DNA from 4 places in the Pseudomonas sp. E1BtOHC1 genome. Region 2 is predicted to be linked to each of the others. Evidence: predicted binding sites of a transcription regulator. Region 2 holds the regulator's gene; each other region holds the start of a gene.
What was found. Region 2 encodes FliA, which starts transcription of late flagellar genes. Its sites were predicted from a motif close to CTAAAGTTTNNNNNNNNNNNGCCGNTAA; they were not measured.
Positions count from the first base shown of each region.

Region 1: a site for FliA is predicted at 2,252-2,279, ahead of ACSSVC_RS02700 (methyl-accepting chemotaxis protein). Genes of this name have one in related genera too.
Region 3: a site for FliA is predicted at 1,524-1,551, ahead of ACSSVC_RS27710 (methyl-accepting chemotaxis protein). Genes of this name have one in related genera too.
Region 4: a site for FliA is predicted at 1,585-1,612, ahead of motA (flagellar motor stator protein MotA). Genes of this name have one in related genera too.

Region 1 covers NZ_CP196023.1:571,433-574,894, forward strand. Annotated here, with positions in the region: gene ACSSVC_RS02695 (Ca2+-dependent phosphoinositide-specific phospholipase C) at 1-38, opposite strand, end outside; gene ACSSVC_RS02700 (methyl-accepting chemotaxis protein) at 161-2,137, opposite strand; gene ACSSVC_RS02705 (LysR substrate-binding domain-containing protein) at 2,330-3,250, opposite strand; gene ACSSVC_RS02710 (NorM family multidrug efflux MATE transporter) at 3,408-3,462, shown strand, end outside.
Region 2 covers NZ_CP196023.1:2,685,207-2,688,668, forward strand. Annotated here, with positions in the region: gene flhF (flagellar biosynthesis GTPase FlhF) at 1-146, shown strand, start outside; gene fleN (flagellar synthesis regulator FleN) at 265-1,095, shown strand; gene fliA (RNA polymerase sigma factor FliA) at 1,092-1,832, shown strand; gene ACSSVC_RS12320 (chemotaxis response regulator CheY) at 1,998-2,369, shown strand; gene ACSSVC_RS12325 (protein phosphatase CheZ) at 2,400-3,188, shown strand; gene ACSSVC_RS12330 (chemotaxis protein CheA) at 3,201-3,462, shown strand, end outside.
Region 3 covers NZ_CP196023.1:6,148,919-6,152,380, forward strand. Annotated here, with positions in the region: gene ACSSVC_RS27710 (methyl-accepting chemotaxis protein) at 1-1,413, opposite strand, end outside; gene ACSSVC_RS27715 (transporter) at 1,687-2,709, shown strand; gene ACSSVC_RS27720 (inorganic phosphate transporter) at 2,953-3,462, shown strand, end outside.
Region 4 covers NZ_CP196023.1:1,430,509-1,433,970, forward strand. Annotated here, with positions in the region: gene ACSSVC_RS06570 (HDOD domain-containing protein) at 1-1,514, opposite strand, end outside; gene motA (flagellar motor stator protein MotA) at 1,681-2,532, shown strand; gene motB (flagellar motor protein MotB) at 2,536-3,462, shown strand, end outside.

The DNA of each region.
Region 1 (3,462 bases), 2.1 Mb from region 2:
GCGAGTACGCGCGGGACAAAACGAGTGAGATGAGTCATGCCAGCTCCTGCTGAAAGAGAAGTCCTTGAAGGGCCAATCGCTGCTCATCTGTTTTAGTCGAATCAAGCGTCATTGCAACATTCACCCTGCAACCCAGGGTTGCAGGGTGAAATGGCCGCGGTCAGCGGAAGCGGTCGACTTCCTGGCGCAGGTCGGCGGCCAGTGTTTCCAGTTCACGGGCAGTGACTGCCAGGTTGGACACCACTTCCCGTTGCTCGCTGTTGGCCTGGGCAATGCTCTGCAGGTTGCTGCTGAGCACCGTGGCGGTGCTGCTCTGCTCCTGGGTGGCCGTGGTGATGGCGGCGAACTGCTCGCCGGCGCTGCGGCTCTGCTCGTCGATCAGAGCCAGGGCCGAAGCCACGTCGGCGTTGCGCGACAAGCCTTCCTGCATCAGTCGGTTGCCCTGCTCCATGGTTTCGATGGCGTGGCCGGTTTCCTGCTGGATGCTGTTGATCATCTGCGAGATTTCGTCCGTGGCCTCGCGGGTACGCGACGCCAGGTTGCGTACCTCATCCGCCACCACGGCGAAGCCGCGACCCTGCTCGCCGGCACGGGCCGCCTCAATGGCGGCGTTGAGAGCGAGCAGGTTGGTCTGGTCGGCAATCGCAGTGATCACCCCGACAATTCCGCCGATCTCCTGGGAGCGTTGGCCCAGGGTATTGATCACCGTAGCCGTGCTGTTGAGCGCCCCGGCAATCTGCTCAAGGGACGATGACGCCTGTTCCATGGACTCGCGGCCGATGTGGGTTTGCTGGGCGTTTTCCTGGGCCAGGCGCTGAGTGCTGCCCATATTGTCAGCGATGTTCAGCGACGTGGCGCTGAACTCCTCCACCGCCCCCGCCATGCTGGTGATCTCGCCCGACTGCTGCTCCATGCCCTCATAGGCACCGCTGGACAGGCCGGACAAGGCCTGGGCCCGGCCGTTGACCTCAGCGGCAGAACGGCGGATGTGCTCGACCATGGTCGACAAGGCTTCACCCATCTGGTTGAAGCTACGAGCCAGTTGGCCGATCTCATCGTGGCTGGATACATTCAACCGCGCACTCAGGTCGCCACCGCCCAGGGCCTGGGCCTGACGCACCAGATCACTCAAGGGTGCCAGCTTGCTGCGCAGCAGCCAGACCGTGGCGCCCACCGCCAGCAACATCGCCAACAGGCTGCCGATCACCAGACGGATACCGACGCTCCAGGTCACCGCCCGGATCTCGGCCTTGGGCATGCTCGCCACCACCGCCCAGGGCCCACCGGCAAAAGGCACCGCCAGGCTGTAGAAGTCTTCGCCCTGGTCGCTCCAGAAGCGCCCCTTGCCCGGCTCCTTCGCCGCATCGGTCATGACCTGCGCGGCCTGATCCAGGCCTTGCACGCCCGCCGGCGGCACCAGCCACTTGTGCTGCTCGTCCAGCAAGGCCAGGGAGCCGCTCTGTCCGATGCGGAAGCGCTTGAGATTGTCGAACTGGGCATTCTGCGCATCGGTGTAGTCAAAACCAACGAACAGCACGGCAATCACCTTGCCGGCACGATCCAGCACCGGGGTGTACTGGGTCATGTAGAAGCGCTCGAACAACAGCGCCCGGCCAACATAACCCTGCCCCGCCATGAGTTTCTGATAGGCCGGGTGGGCGTGGTCGAGCAAGGTGCCAATGGCCCGGCTGCCGTCCTGTTTGCTCAGGGAGGTACTGACCCGAATGAAGTCGTCGCCGCTGCGCACGAACAGGGTCGCCACCCCGGCGGTCATCTGCTTGAACTCGTCCACTTCCTCGAAGTTGTTGTTCAGCACCATGTCCCCCAGGTGCAGCCCGGGGGTCTGGACCCCAGCCACTGTCACCGGTTGTTCGGGATGCAGGCTCATGCCGCTGCTGAAGCGGTTTTCAAACAAGCCACTGAGGCGCTGGGTGCTTTCGCGCAGGCTGCTGTGAAAGGTGTTGAGCTGGTCCGCCAGCAGGCGCGCTTCGCTGGCCAAGTGCTCTTCTCGGGTGTCGAGATTCGCCGAATCCAGAGAACGCAGGGCAAACAGGGTACTGCCGCTGATCACCAGGGCGAGTATCAGGGCAAGGGCAAGCCCTAGCTGGGAGGCTATCCGGGCACGGGGTTGGGACATGATGGCTCCTGGCCGAGAAGGCGGATCATCCTGATCGAGTGGCACGCTCGGCAACAATATTTCTAAGTGTTTTTAGTAATTAGGACCTTCCTGAACGCTGGTTCCATGTCCTAGGATTCGGCGGCGCCGGGCAATACTTGAGCGTCTTGCAAGGATATGTGCACAACCTTGCCGGCCGGGTGCTTCAACGTTTCAGCCCAGGCGCTCTACCGCAGGCAATTGCATCGCCTCGACCTCACCCTGGAGAAAGTCGCTGAGACGACGCAAACGTTCACCTCCCGGCCGGGTCTTGGGCCACACCAGGTAATAGTTCAAGCCGCTGGCGACGGCAGTCGGCCAGGGCAGGCTCAAGCGACCTTGAGCGACATCCTCGGCCACCATCAGCAGGTCCCCCATGGACACGCCGTAGCCCCGAGCCGCCGCAATCATCCCCAGCTCCAGAGTGTCGAACACCTGCCCGCCCTTGAGGGAAACCTGATCCGTGAGCCCCATCTGCTCCAGCCAACTGCGCCAGTCCCGCCGGTCAGGAGTCGGATGCAACAACTCCGTGGCCGCCAGCCGCGCCACATCCCAGGGCAGGTCTTCGAGCAGATTCGGAGCGCCCACCGGGACCAGTAACTCCGGGAACAGGTAGCTGGCTTCCCAATCCGGTGGAAAGTGTCCGTTGCTCAGCAGTACCGCACAGTCGAAGGGTTCCTGGTTGAAGTCCACGGAATCCACATCCATCCAGGCACTGGTGAGCTGCACTTCGTTGCCCGGCTGCAGATGGCGGAAACGGCTGAGGCGCGCCAGCAACCAGCGCATGGTCAGGGTCGACGGCGCCTTCATGCGCAGGATGTCGTCTTCGGCCCGCAAGGTATTGCAGGCCCGCTCCAGGGCACCGAAGCCCTCGCGGATGCCCGGCAGCAGCAAACGCGCCGCTTCGGTCAGTTGCAGATTGCGCCCACTGCGCTGGAACAGCCGGCAAGCGAAGTGCTCCTCCAGGGTGCGGATATGCCGGCTGACAGCACTCTGGGTAATGGACAGCTCCTCGGCCGCCCGGGTGAACGAGCTGTGCCGCGCCGCTGCTTCAAAGGCACGCAGGGCATAAAGAGGAGGAAGACGGCGGGACATGGATGCGCTCCGGCAGCGGAATGACGCAACGCTACCAGAAAGTCGTTCGCATGAGTTTTTATCATGCCAGCAAGTATTTTTATCCCTTTGTGCTATGGCCCAGAAGCGCCGAGAATCAGCGCTCTCCCCGACTTTACCCTGATCGAGCCTGATGACCATGCAGCATCCAGCACGTACCGAACTCTGGGCCATCCTGCGGCTGGCGGGGCCGC
Region 2 (3,462 bases):
GGATTCCCGACGATTTGCACCTGCCTCGCCGGCACCAGTTGGTGAGTCGCGCTGTCAGCGTGCAGATGCAGGAAGAACCCAGCGAAGAAGCCATGGCCGACATGTTCGCTGACCTCTATCACAGCCCGACCAAGCGGGTCGGCTGAGGTAGACATGAATAGATTGCAGTGTATCTACATCGATGGTCTGCCATGCATTGTTCCAATGGTGAACGCGCAGCCAGTTATGTGGCCCCGTCTAAGTAAGACAAGGTAAAGAAAGAACATGGGCAGCATGCATCCCGTACAGGTGATTGCGGTGACCGGCGGCAAAGGTGGCGTCGGCAAGACTAATGTGTCAGTGAACTTGTCCCTGGCTCTGGCTGAGCTCGGCCGGCGAGTCTTGCTGCTGGACGCCGATCTGGGACTGGCCAACGTCGATGTCCTGTTGGGTCTGACCCCCAAGCGCACCCTGGCGGATGTCATCGAAGGGCGCTGTGAGCTGCGCGACGTGCTGCTCCAGGGGCCTGGCGGCATTCGCATCGTTCCGGCCGCTTCGGGTACCCAAAGCATGGTGCACCTGAGCCCCGCCCAGCACGCCGGTCTGATCCAGGCCTTCAGCGACATCGGCGACAATCTCGATGTACTGGTGATCGACACCGCTGCAGGTATTGGTGACTCGGTAGTCAGTTTCGTCCGCGCGGCCCAGGAAGTGTTGCTGGTGGTCTGTGACGAACCGACCTCCATCACCGACGCCTACGCGCTGATCAAACTGCTCAACCGCGACTATGGCATGAACCGTTTCCGGGTCTTGGCCAACATGGCCCAGAGCCCTCAGGAAGGGCGCAACCTGTTTGCAAAATTGACCAAGGTCACGGATCGCTTCCTGGACGTGGCCTTACAATACGTCGGCGCAGTTCCCTACGACGAAAGCGTACGCAAGGCCGTGCAAAAGCAGCGTGCGGTCTATGAAGCCTTTCCTCGTTCGAAGTGTGCATTGGCGTTCAAGGCCATCGCGCAAAAAGTCGATACCTGGCCGTTGCCAGCGAACCCACGCGGGCATCTGGAGTTTTTTGTCGAGCGGCTAGTGCATCAAACAGCGGGACCGGTGCTATGACTGCCAGCGGCTACAACCTCTACAAGAAGTCGGCACGTGACAGCCAATACGAACTGATCGAGCGCTACGCGCCCCTGGTCAAGCGTATTGCCTATCACCTGCTGGCGCGGTTGCCGGCCAGTGTTCAGGTGGAAGACCTGATTCAGGCCGGGATGATCGGTTTGCTCGAAGTGTCGACCAAATACGACGCGAGCAAGGGGGCGAGTTTCGAAACCTATGCGGGTATTCGTATCCGTGGGGCGATGCTCGACGAGGTTCGCAAAGGCGATTGGGCACCGCGTTCGGTGCACCGTAATACGCGCATGGTCAGTGATGCCATTCGCGCAATTGAAGCTAAAACCGGTCGTGACGCTAAAGATCACGAAGTTGCGGCCGAACTTCAATTGAGTCTCGACGATTATTACGGGATTTTGAACGACACCTTGGGCAGCCGCCTGTTCAGTTTCGACGACCTGTTGCAGGACGGCGAACATGAAGGGCTGCATGAGGATGGCGCCAGTGCTCATCTCGAGCCGTCACGGGACCTGGAGGATGAACGCTTCCAGGCTGCGTTGGCGGATGCGATTGCCAATTTGCCGGAGCGCGAGCGACTGGTGTTGGCGCTGTACTACGACGAAGAGCTGAACCTCAAGGAAATCGGTGAGGTCCTGGGGGTCAGCGAGTCGCGGGTCAGCCAGTTACACAGCCAGTGCGCAGCCCGCTTGCGGGGGCGTTTGGGGGAGTGGCGAGCGCGCTGACAGGCAGTGTGGGGACACTGCGATCAGGACCGGTGAAGCAAGCGCTGCACCGGTCTTGCGGTATGTGCTCCATGCAGTCGTTGTGTGTTATGCCGAATTGATTGAATGGCGCGTTCAGGTGCTGGATGCGTTTAAGACTGCTTGGAGGTCGAATTGGACAAGAACATGAAAATCCTCATCGTTGATGACTTTTCAACGATGCGGCGGATCATAAAAAACCTGTTGCGTGATCTGGGTTTCACCAACACGGTCGAGGCCGACGATGGCACCACTGCCATTCCGGTACTCAACAGCGGGAGCATCGACTTTCTGGTAACAGACTGGAACATGCCGGGCATGACCGGTATCGACCTGCTGCGCCACGTGCGTGCCGATGAAAAACTCAAGCACCTGCCGGTATTGATGGTTACTGCTGAAGCCAAGCGCGAGCAGATCATCGAAGCTGCCCAGGCCGGCGTAAACGGCTATGTCGTCAAACCATTCACGGCTCAGGCGTTGAAAGAGAAGATCGAAAAAATCTTCGAACGCATCGGTTGAGACGCGTAGCCATTCCGCCACGGGGGAGCTATGGAGCATAACGAATCTTCACTGGGCGACTTTGAGTCGACCCTGAAAAAACATGCGCTGGAACTGGTCGAAAGCCTTGAAAAGGGCAGGTTCGGCGAAGCGGTGCAATTGATCCATGAGCTCAATCAGACCCGTGACCGCGGCCTGTATCAGGAAGTGGGCAAGCTCACCCGCGAGCTGCATAGCGCAATCGTCAATTTCCAGATTGACCCGCACATGCCGCAAGCCGAGGAAGTTTCACAGATCACGGATGCCACTGAGCGCCTGTCCTATGTGGTCCGGCTCACGGAAGCCGCAGCCAACCGCACCATGGACCTGGTAGAGAGCAGCACCCCGTTGGTCAACGGCCTGAGCACTGAAGCCCAGGCCTTGAGCGCAGACTGGGGGCGCTTTATGCGGCGTGAGGTCGGCGCTGAAGAGTTTCGCGAACTGGCACGCCGGGTCGACAGTTTCCTGACGCGCAGCGAGCAGGAAACCCGCACCGTATCGGGCCACCTCAACGACATTCTGCTGGCGCAGGATTACCAGGACCTGACCGGTCAGGTGATCAAGCGTGTGACCCAGTTGGTCACGGAAGTCGAAAGCAATCTGCTCAAACTCGTCTTGATGGCCAGCCAGGTCGATCGTTTCGCCGGCATCGAACATGACCGTGAATCGATCCTCGCTGAAAAAGATCCGCAAAAACATCTCGCCAAGGGTGAAGGTCCGCAGATTCATGCCGATAAACGGGAAGACGTTATGTCCGGTCAGGACGATGTAGACGATTTGCTTTCCAGCCTTGGATTCTAGGAGCACCCATTAATGAGCTTCGGCGCCGATGAAGAGATCCTTCAGGATTTCCTGGTTGAGGCCGGCGAGATTCTAGAGCAACTGTCCGAACAACTGGTCGAGCTGGAAAGCCGGCCAGATGATGCGGACTTGCTCAATGCAATTTTTCGCGGTTTTCACACTGTTAAAGGGGGCGCCGGCTTCCTCCAGCTCAATGAGCTGGTGGAGTGCTGCCACATCGCCGAGAACGTCTTCGACATCCTGCGCAAGGGTGAGCGGCGAGTCGACTCGGAAC
Region 3 (3,462 bases), 3.5 Mb from region 2:
TTCGGTGATGCGCTCCAGCATTGCACCGGCCTCGGTCACCTGCTGCACACTCTGCTCGCTGCGGGACTGGCCGCTCTCGATGGCCTGGGCCGCATCCACCGCACCGGTCTGCACGCTCTGGATGATCTGGTTGATCTCGATGATGGACGCCGCAGTACGCTGGGCCAGGCTGCGCACCTCATCGGCGACCACGGCAAAACCGCGCCCCGCCTCACCGGCCCGGGCCGCTTCGATGGCAGCGTTGAGCGCCAGCAGGTTGGTCTGCTCGGCGATCCCCTGGATCACTTCCAGGACCTTGCCGATACGCCCGCTGTCGGCCTCCAGACGGCGGATCACCGTGGCCGTGTTGGCAATCTCGCCACGCATCTGGGTGATGCTGTGGATCGTGCTCTGCATCACCTGCTCGCCCTGCTGCGCCGACTGGTCGGCATCATCCGCGGCGCGCGCAGCATCGGCAGCGTGGCGCGCCACTTCCTGGGCCGTGGCGGACATCTCGTTCATCGCCGTCGCCACCTGATCGGTGCGGTTGAACTGCTCGTTGGTGCCCTGGGACATCAAAGTGGCAATGGAGTTGAGCTCGCCGCTGGAGCTGTCCAGGTCCGAAGCGCTGCGCTGCAGACTGCTGAAGGTCTGGGCCAGGAAGTCACGCAGGGTGTTGGCAGCAGCCGCCAGCCTGCCCAGTTCGTCCTGGCGATCGCTGGCCACCCGGTCGGCGAACTGACCACGGCTGAGCTGGGCGACGTAGTCGATCAACTGGCGGATCGGCTGCACCAGGCTGCGGTTCACCAGCCACAGGCTGAGCAGGCCGATCAGCAAACCGGAAGCCAGCATCACCAGGATGCCCAGCCACACCGTACGATCGGCCGCCGAGCTGATGTCCCGGGACTGCTGGTCACTGTGCTTGCGCAACTCGGTCACCAACTCGCTCATCTGTTCGCTGGTGGCACGGTCCACGCCCTTGACCGCAGCGTCGCCGGCACTCGGGTCGGCGCCTGCGGCCACATAGGCGTCACGGCCTTTCTGATAGGCCGAGCCGAGCGAACGGTGCTCCTCGGCCAGGCGCTGTGCCCGGTTCTTGAGGCCCGAATCCAGGCCAGGCGTCTGGGCCAACTGGCCGAGGATGTTCTGCACATCCCGCTGACGATCTTCGAACTGCTGCCAGTACTTGTTCAGTTCCTGGGGCTGCTTGCCCCGCAGCAACACGTTCTTCCACTCCTGCACCTGGCTCTTGAACTGCAGGTTGGCCTCGTCGATCAGCTGCGAACTGCGCAGCGGACCTTCGATCAGCTCGCGATAGCTCTGCACGCCACCGGACAGCAAGTGAAAACACGCCAGGGCGATCAACAGCATCGCAAACAGGCTACCGCTCAGCAGGGCAAGAATTTGCGCTCTCAGGGATTTTTGCAAAAACATCGAGAAGATCTCATGGCAGGGATAGAGCAGGCCCACTAAGGGCATGCGTAGGTCCGAACTTCCCTGTCAGGAGCATTCGAGGAAAATCGAATGCGTATTGCATGTGAGCGTGATCGGCATCCGCGATCCATTCTTGAGCGCTGCCGACCACTGGTATGGCGCCGCGGATTGTGCACTTTGAAACGTCACAAAACTGTCAAAAAGCCTTGCCATGATGAGGCCCAAGTGAACCTGTAAAACCCGCGCCAGGTACTGTCCCTCCTGCGAGACCCCATGAACCACAGCATCGACCAGAGTCACCGCGATTCCGATCTGTTTGGCCTGCTCTACGGTTTTAGCTTTCGGCCCGGCGAACGGGGTCATGAACTGGATTCAGCCAAGGCCCTGCAAGCCCTGCAACAGCCGCGCAACAGCGACGAATTCCTCTGGTTGCACCTGAACCTGGCCCACGCCGCCTGCGAGCGCTGGATGAAGGCCCACTTGCAATTGCCCGAGGAGTTCTTCGAAGCCCTGCACGAAGGGTCGCGCTCGACCCGCATCGAACACGTCGACTCGGCGCTGCTGGCGGTGGTCAACGATGTGGTGTTCAACTTCAGCAGCATGGTGTCCTCGGACATCTCCACCCTGTGGGTCTGCGTACGCAGCAACCTGATCATCAGCGCCCGCCTGCAACCCCTGCACTCGGTGGACAAGCTGCGCTCCTCGGTCAAGGCCGGCGAACGCTTTCGCTCGCCCCTGGAACTGCTGGTGCACCTGCTGCGCGACCAGGGCGAAGTGCTGACCCAGATCGTGCGTAAAACCAGCCTCAGCGTCGACCAGATCGAAGACCAGTTGCTGGCGGCCCGGGTCTCCAGCAACCGAGCCGAACTGGGGGCCATGCGTCGGGTACTGGTGCGTCTGCAACGGCTGCTGGCCCTGGAACCGGGCTCCCTGCTGCGTCTGCTCAATCGGCCGCCGCAATGGTTGCAGAAGGAAGACGTCAAGGAGCTGCGCAAGTCCACCGAAGAGTTCGCCCTGATCATCAACGACCTCACCGCCCTCGGGGAGCGGATCAAACTGCTGCAGGAAGAGATCGCCGCCAACCTCAATGAACAGACCAACCGCACCCTGTTCACCCTGACCGTGGTCACGGTCCTGGCCCTGCCGATCAACATCATCGCCGGCTTCTTCGGCATGAACGTGGGTGGCATTCCCTTTTCCGGCGACCCGGAGGGCTTCTGGATTCTGGTGGCGCTGGTGGCCACCTTCACCGTGATCGCCGGGCGCTGGGCCTTCCGTAAACGCCAGGACTACTGAAACACTCCCTGTAGGAGCCGGCTTGCCGGCGAAGGCGCGCCCAAGGTCGACGGCTGGCTCAGGGACCTCTTCGCTGGCAAGCCAGCGCCTACGCGATGATTGCGATGGCCGCGATGATGGCGGCGGACTCGAACGGATCAACGGAGCCACTCAATCGCGCAAACCATGACCTGAGGCAGTCTCCTTGTAACAATTGGCAACGATCATGGGCGACACTCTCTCCCGCAACAGGATTGTCCAGTAATGGCCACCCCTTCCCTGACTGCCGCTTCCCCCAGCCTCGACGTCAAACCGCAACTGGATAAAAAACCCGGCCCCTTCACCCTGGTAGTGTTTTTCGCAGTGCTGGCCATGGGCTTGCTGTTCACCGCCTACAGCCTGGTGCATGACATGCACGAACTGGGCACCACGGTCACCACCTGGACCCCGTTCCTGCTGCTGGGTGTGGCCTTGCTGATCGCACTGGGCTTCGAGTTCGTCAACGGCTTCCACGACACCGCCAACGCCGTGGCCACGGTGATCTACACCCATTCGCTACCACCGCAGTTCGCGGTGGTCTGGTCCGGCATGTTCAACTTCCTCGGGGTGCTGCTGTCCAGTGGCGCGGTGGCCTTCGGCATCATCGCCCTGCTGCCAGTGGAACTGATTCTGCAGGTGGGCTCCTCGGCCGGCTTCGCCATGATCTTTGCCCTGTTGATCGCCGCCATCCTGTGGAATCTGGGCACCTGGTGGCTCGGGCTGCCAGCCTCTTCG
Region 4 (3,462 bases), 1.3 Mb from region 2:
TGCAAGGCTTTTTCGATGCACTGAGCGGTCTTGCCGAACGCCTGGACGCTGATTTCCGAGAACGGAACACCACCCTGATCGGCCACGGCCAGCATCAGTACCCGGCCGTTGCACGACAGGGAGCGCATTAGCAGGTGTTCGCCCCGAAACAACTGGCGCAAGGAAGTTGGCAGGTGGGCGGAAAACTGCCCATTGTTGACCGGTGTCAGACGCACCTGGGCAGACTTTTCCAGCAGGCGTTGCAGCACCGTGCTCTGCTTGGCCTGCAGTGTCAGCCCTGCTGTTTCCTGGGGCAGACCATACAGTTGCTGCACCCGCAGGTGGCTCTGGCTGCGGTCGACCATCAGTAGCAGCACTCGATGCATGCCGCAGGCCACCAGGGCATCTCGGGCAAAGCCGGTGAGGTGCACGGCATTGGTGAAGGGGCTGGGCTCCAGTAGAAGTTCGCCGCAGAGCTTGCGCCATTTGGCCAGCTCCTCGGCTGTCGGAGCCGGTGCCGGCTGTTCACCGTTGTGCAGGCGCCGCACATCCCAGGGCCAGATCAGGGCCTGGGCCGGGTGCCAGAGATCGGGCTGGCTGTCATTGCGGGCGCTGGTTGCCGCCTGCTGGTGCAGCTGTTGCTGGACCTGTGCGACCGGCATTTGCAGGTACAGGCCGGTGAGGTTTTGCCAGCGTCGGCCATGAGCGTTGTTCCAGGAGTGCTGCGCCGCCAGGGCCAGGCCGTTGGCCAGCAGGACGCAGTTGGCCGGCTGGTTCAGCCAGCGCTGCAGGTCCGGGTCCGCATCCAGGCGTTGTTGCTGGCGCAGCGGATGTTCGCTGTCGCGGGCGATCAGCATGACCTTGGCCAGTTGATGCTGCTCCTGGGTCAGCAGGCGATAACCCTGCTGCACCCAGATCGGCAGATGCCAGGCATGGACCAGGGCCTGGCACAACTCCATCAGCCGAACGCCGAACAGTTGCATTTCTACCTGGCGAGCCGACTCGTGCTTATAGATGACCCGCAGTTCCCATTCTTCCACGAGCTTGGGGTAGACCAGGGCCATGGCCCACAGTGGCGAGAGAAACAGCAGGCTGCCCCAGTGAATGTCCTGCCACAGTCGTGCCAGGCGCCCGGCGAAAAAACCGTTGGCTTGCTGGGTGGCGTGCTGGCTGATCAGTTGCAACTGACGCAGTGCCTGGGGGATCTGTTGCTCTGGCAGGGTGGGCAGTTGCTCGAGCAGTTCTTCGGTGCGCTTGAGTCCCAGGCGGTTGACCGCGACCTCCAGGTTTTCTGCCGGTTCGCTCATGCTGCCGTGGGAGTGTCGATTGGCTTCGCGGATCACGCTCAAGGCCAGCGCCGGGCTGTTTTGCATCAGTTCGGCAATGTCGCGTAGCGAACTGCGATTGTTGGCGATGGCTTTGCACACTCGATCATGACTGGCTTGCGGCACGGGCAAGCGCACGCCATTGAGGAGCTTTACCCAGGCGTCGAGAGAGGCGGGCGGGGAATGTGGGACGTTGGTTTCATTAGACATGGTCGGGCGCAATCATCGTCTGCTGTGAACACGCCCAGAGCGGGCCAAACTGGCTTTTCGCCTTAACTGGCTATAGTCTGGCGCAGTTTTGCCGATAAGTAGAAGAAGAGTTTTAAGAACTTCCGAATATGACCTTGAACCCGACTCAATAAGTACTCTCCTACCTATGGCTAAAATTATCGGCATCATCGTCGTATTCGCGAGCGTGCTCGGCGGATACGTGCTTTCACACGGCAAAATCGCGGCACTGATCCAGCCCTTCGAGGTTCTGATCATTGGCGGTGCTGCCTTTGGCGCATTCCTCCAGGCCAACCCGGGCTACATGACGATGCACGTCGTCAAGAAATCCCTGGGCATGTTCAGCTCGCGCTTCACCCACACCTTCTATCTGGAAGTGCTGGGTCTGATCTACGAGATCCTCAATAAAAGTCGTCGCGAAGGCATGATGGCCATCGAAGGGGACATCGAGGACGCTGCCGCCAGCCCGATTTTCGCCAAGTATCCGGCAGTGCTCAAAGACGAACGCATGACCGCTTTTGTCTGTGACTACCTGCGCATCATGTCCTCCGGCAACATGGCTCCCCACGAGCTGGAAGGCCTGTTCGACATGGAGCTGTTCAGCCTCAAGGAAGACCTTGAGCATCCTTCTCATGCGGTCAACGGGATTGCCGACGGCATGCCGGGCTTCGGTATCGTTGCGGCGGTACTGGGGATCGTGGTGACTATGGCCTCCCTGGGCGACGGCGACCAGAAGTCCATCGGCCTGCACGTAGGTGCGGCGCTGGTAGGTACCTTCTTCGGTATTCTCGCGGCCTATGGTTTCTTCGGCCCGCTGGCCCATTCCCTGGCCCACGATGCCAAGGAAGAACTGAACGTCTACGAAGCCATCAAGGCGTCCCTGGTAGCTTCGGCTTCCGGCATGCCGCCGTCCCTGGCGGTGGAGTTTGGGCGCAAGGTTCTGTACCCGGCGCACCGTCCTAGCTTCGCCGAGCTGGAACAAGCGGTTCGCGGTCGCTAAGTCATGGAAAATAATCAGCCGATTATCATCAAGCGCGTCAAGCGCTTCGCTGGCGGACATCACGGGGGCGCCTGGAAAATCGCCTTCGCCGACTTCGCCACGGCGATGATGGCGTTCTTCCTGGTGCTGTGGCTCTTGTCCACCGCGACCCCGGAACAGAAGATCGCCATCGCCGGTTACTTCAAGGACCCGATCGGCTTCTCGGAAAGCGGCACGCCCTACATCATCGACCTGGGCGGCTCTCCTGAGCTGGCGCCGGACAACACCCTCAACCCCGAGATCAAGTCCCAGCCGCAGCCGGACAAGGTCACGGTGGATGCCGATCAGGTGGAGGGCATGGCCGAGCAGGTTGAGCGCGAGCGTCTCGAACTGCTGCTGCAAGAGTTGCAGAACAAGGTTGAAGAGAATCCCCAGCTGCAGAAGTTCAAGGATCAGATCCTCTTCGAAATCACTCCGGACGGCTTGCGGATCCAGATCATGGATGCCGAGAACCGGCCGATGTTCGACTCTGGCAGCGCCCGTCTGAAGCCGTATTTCGAAGACATCCTGCTGGCCATGGCCGACACCATCAAGGCGGTGCCGAACAAGATCAGCATCAGCGGCCATACCGATGCCACGCCTTATGCCGGCAGCGGTGAGTTCGGCAACTGGGAACTGTCCGCCAACCGTGCCAACGCTGCGCGTCGGGCTCTGGTGGCTGGCGGTTATCCCGATCCACAAGTGGCGCGGGTGGTGGGCTTTGCCTCCTCGGCGCTGTTCGACCGCAAGAATCCGTTCAACCCGGTCAACCGGCGGATCGACATTGTGGTGCTGACCAAGAAGGCCCAGCGCGCCATTGAAGGCGAGCAGACGGATCCCAACGCTCCAGTGCCCAATCAGGGGAGTGGGGCGCCAGGTGAAGTGCCGGGTGCGGCGGCGGATCCGAATGCC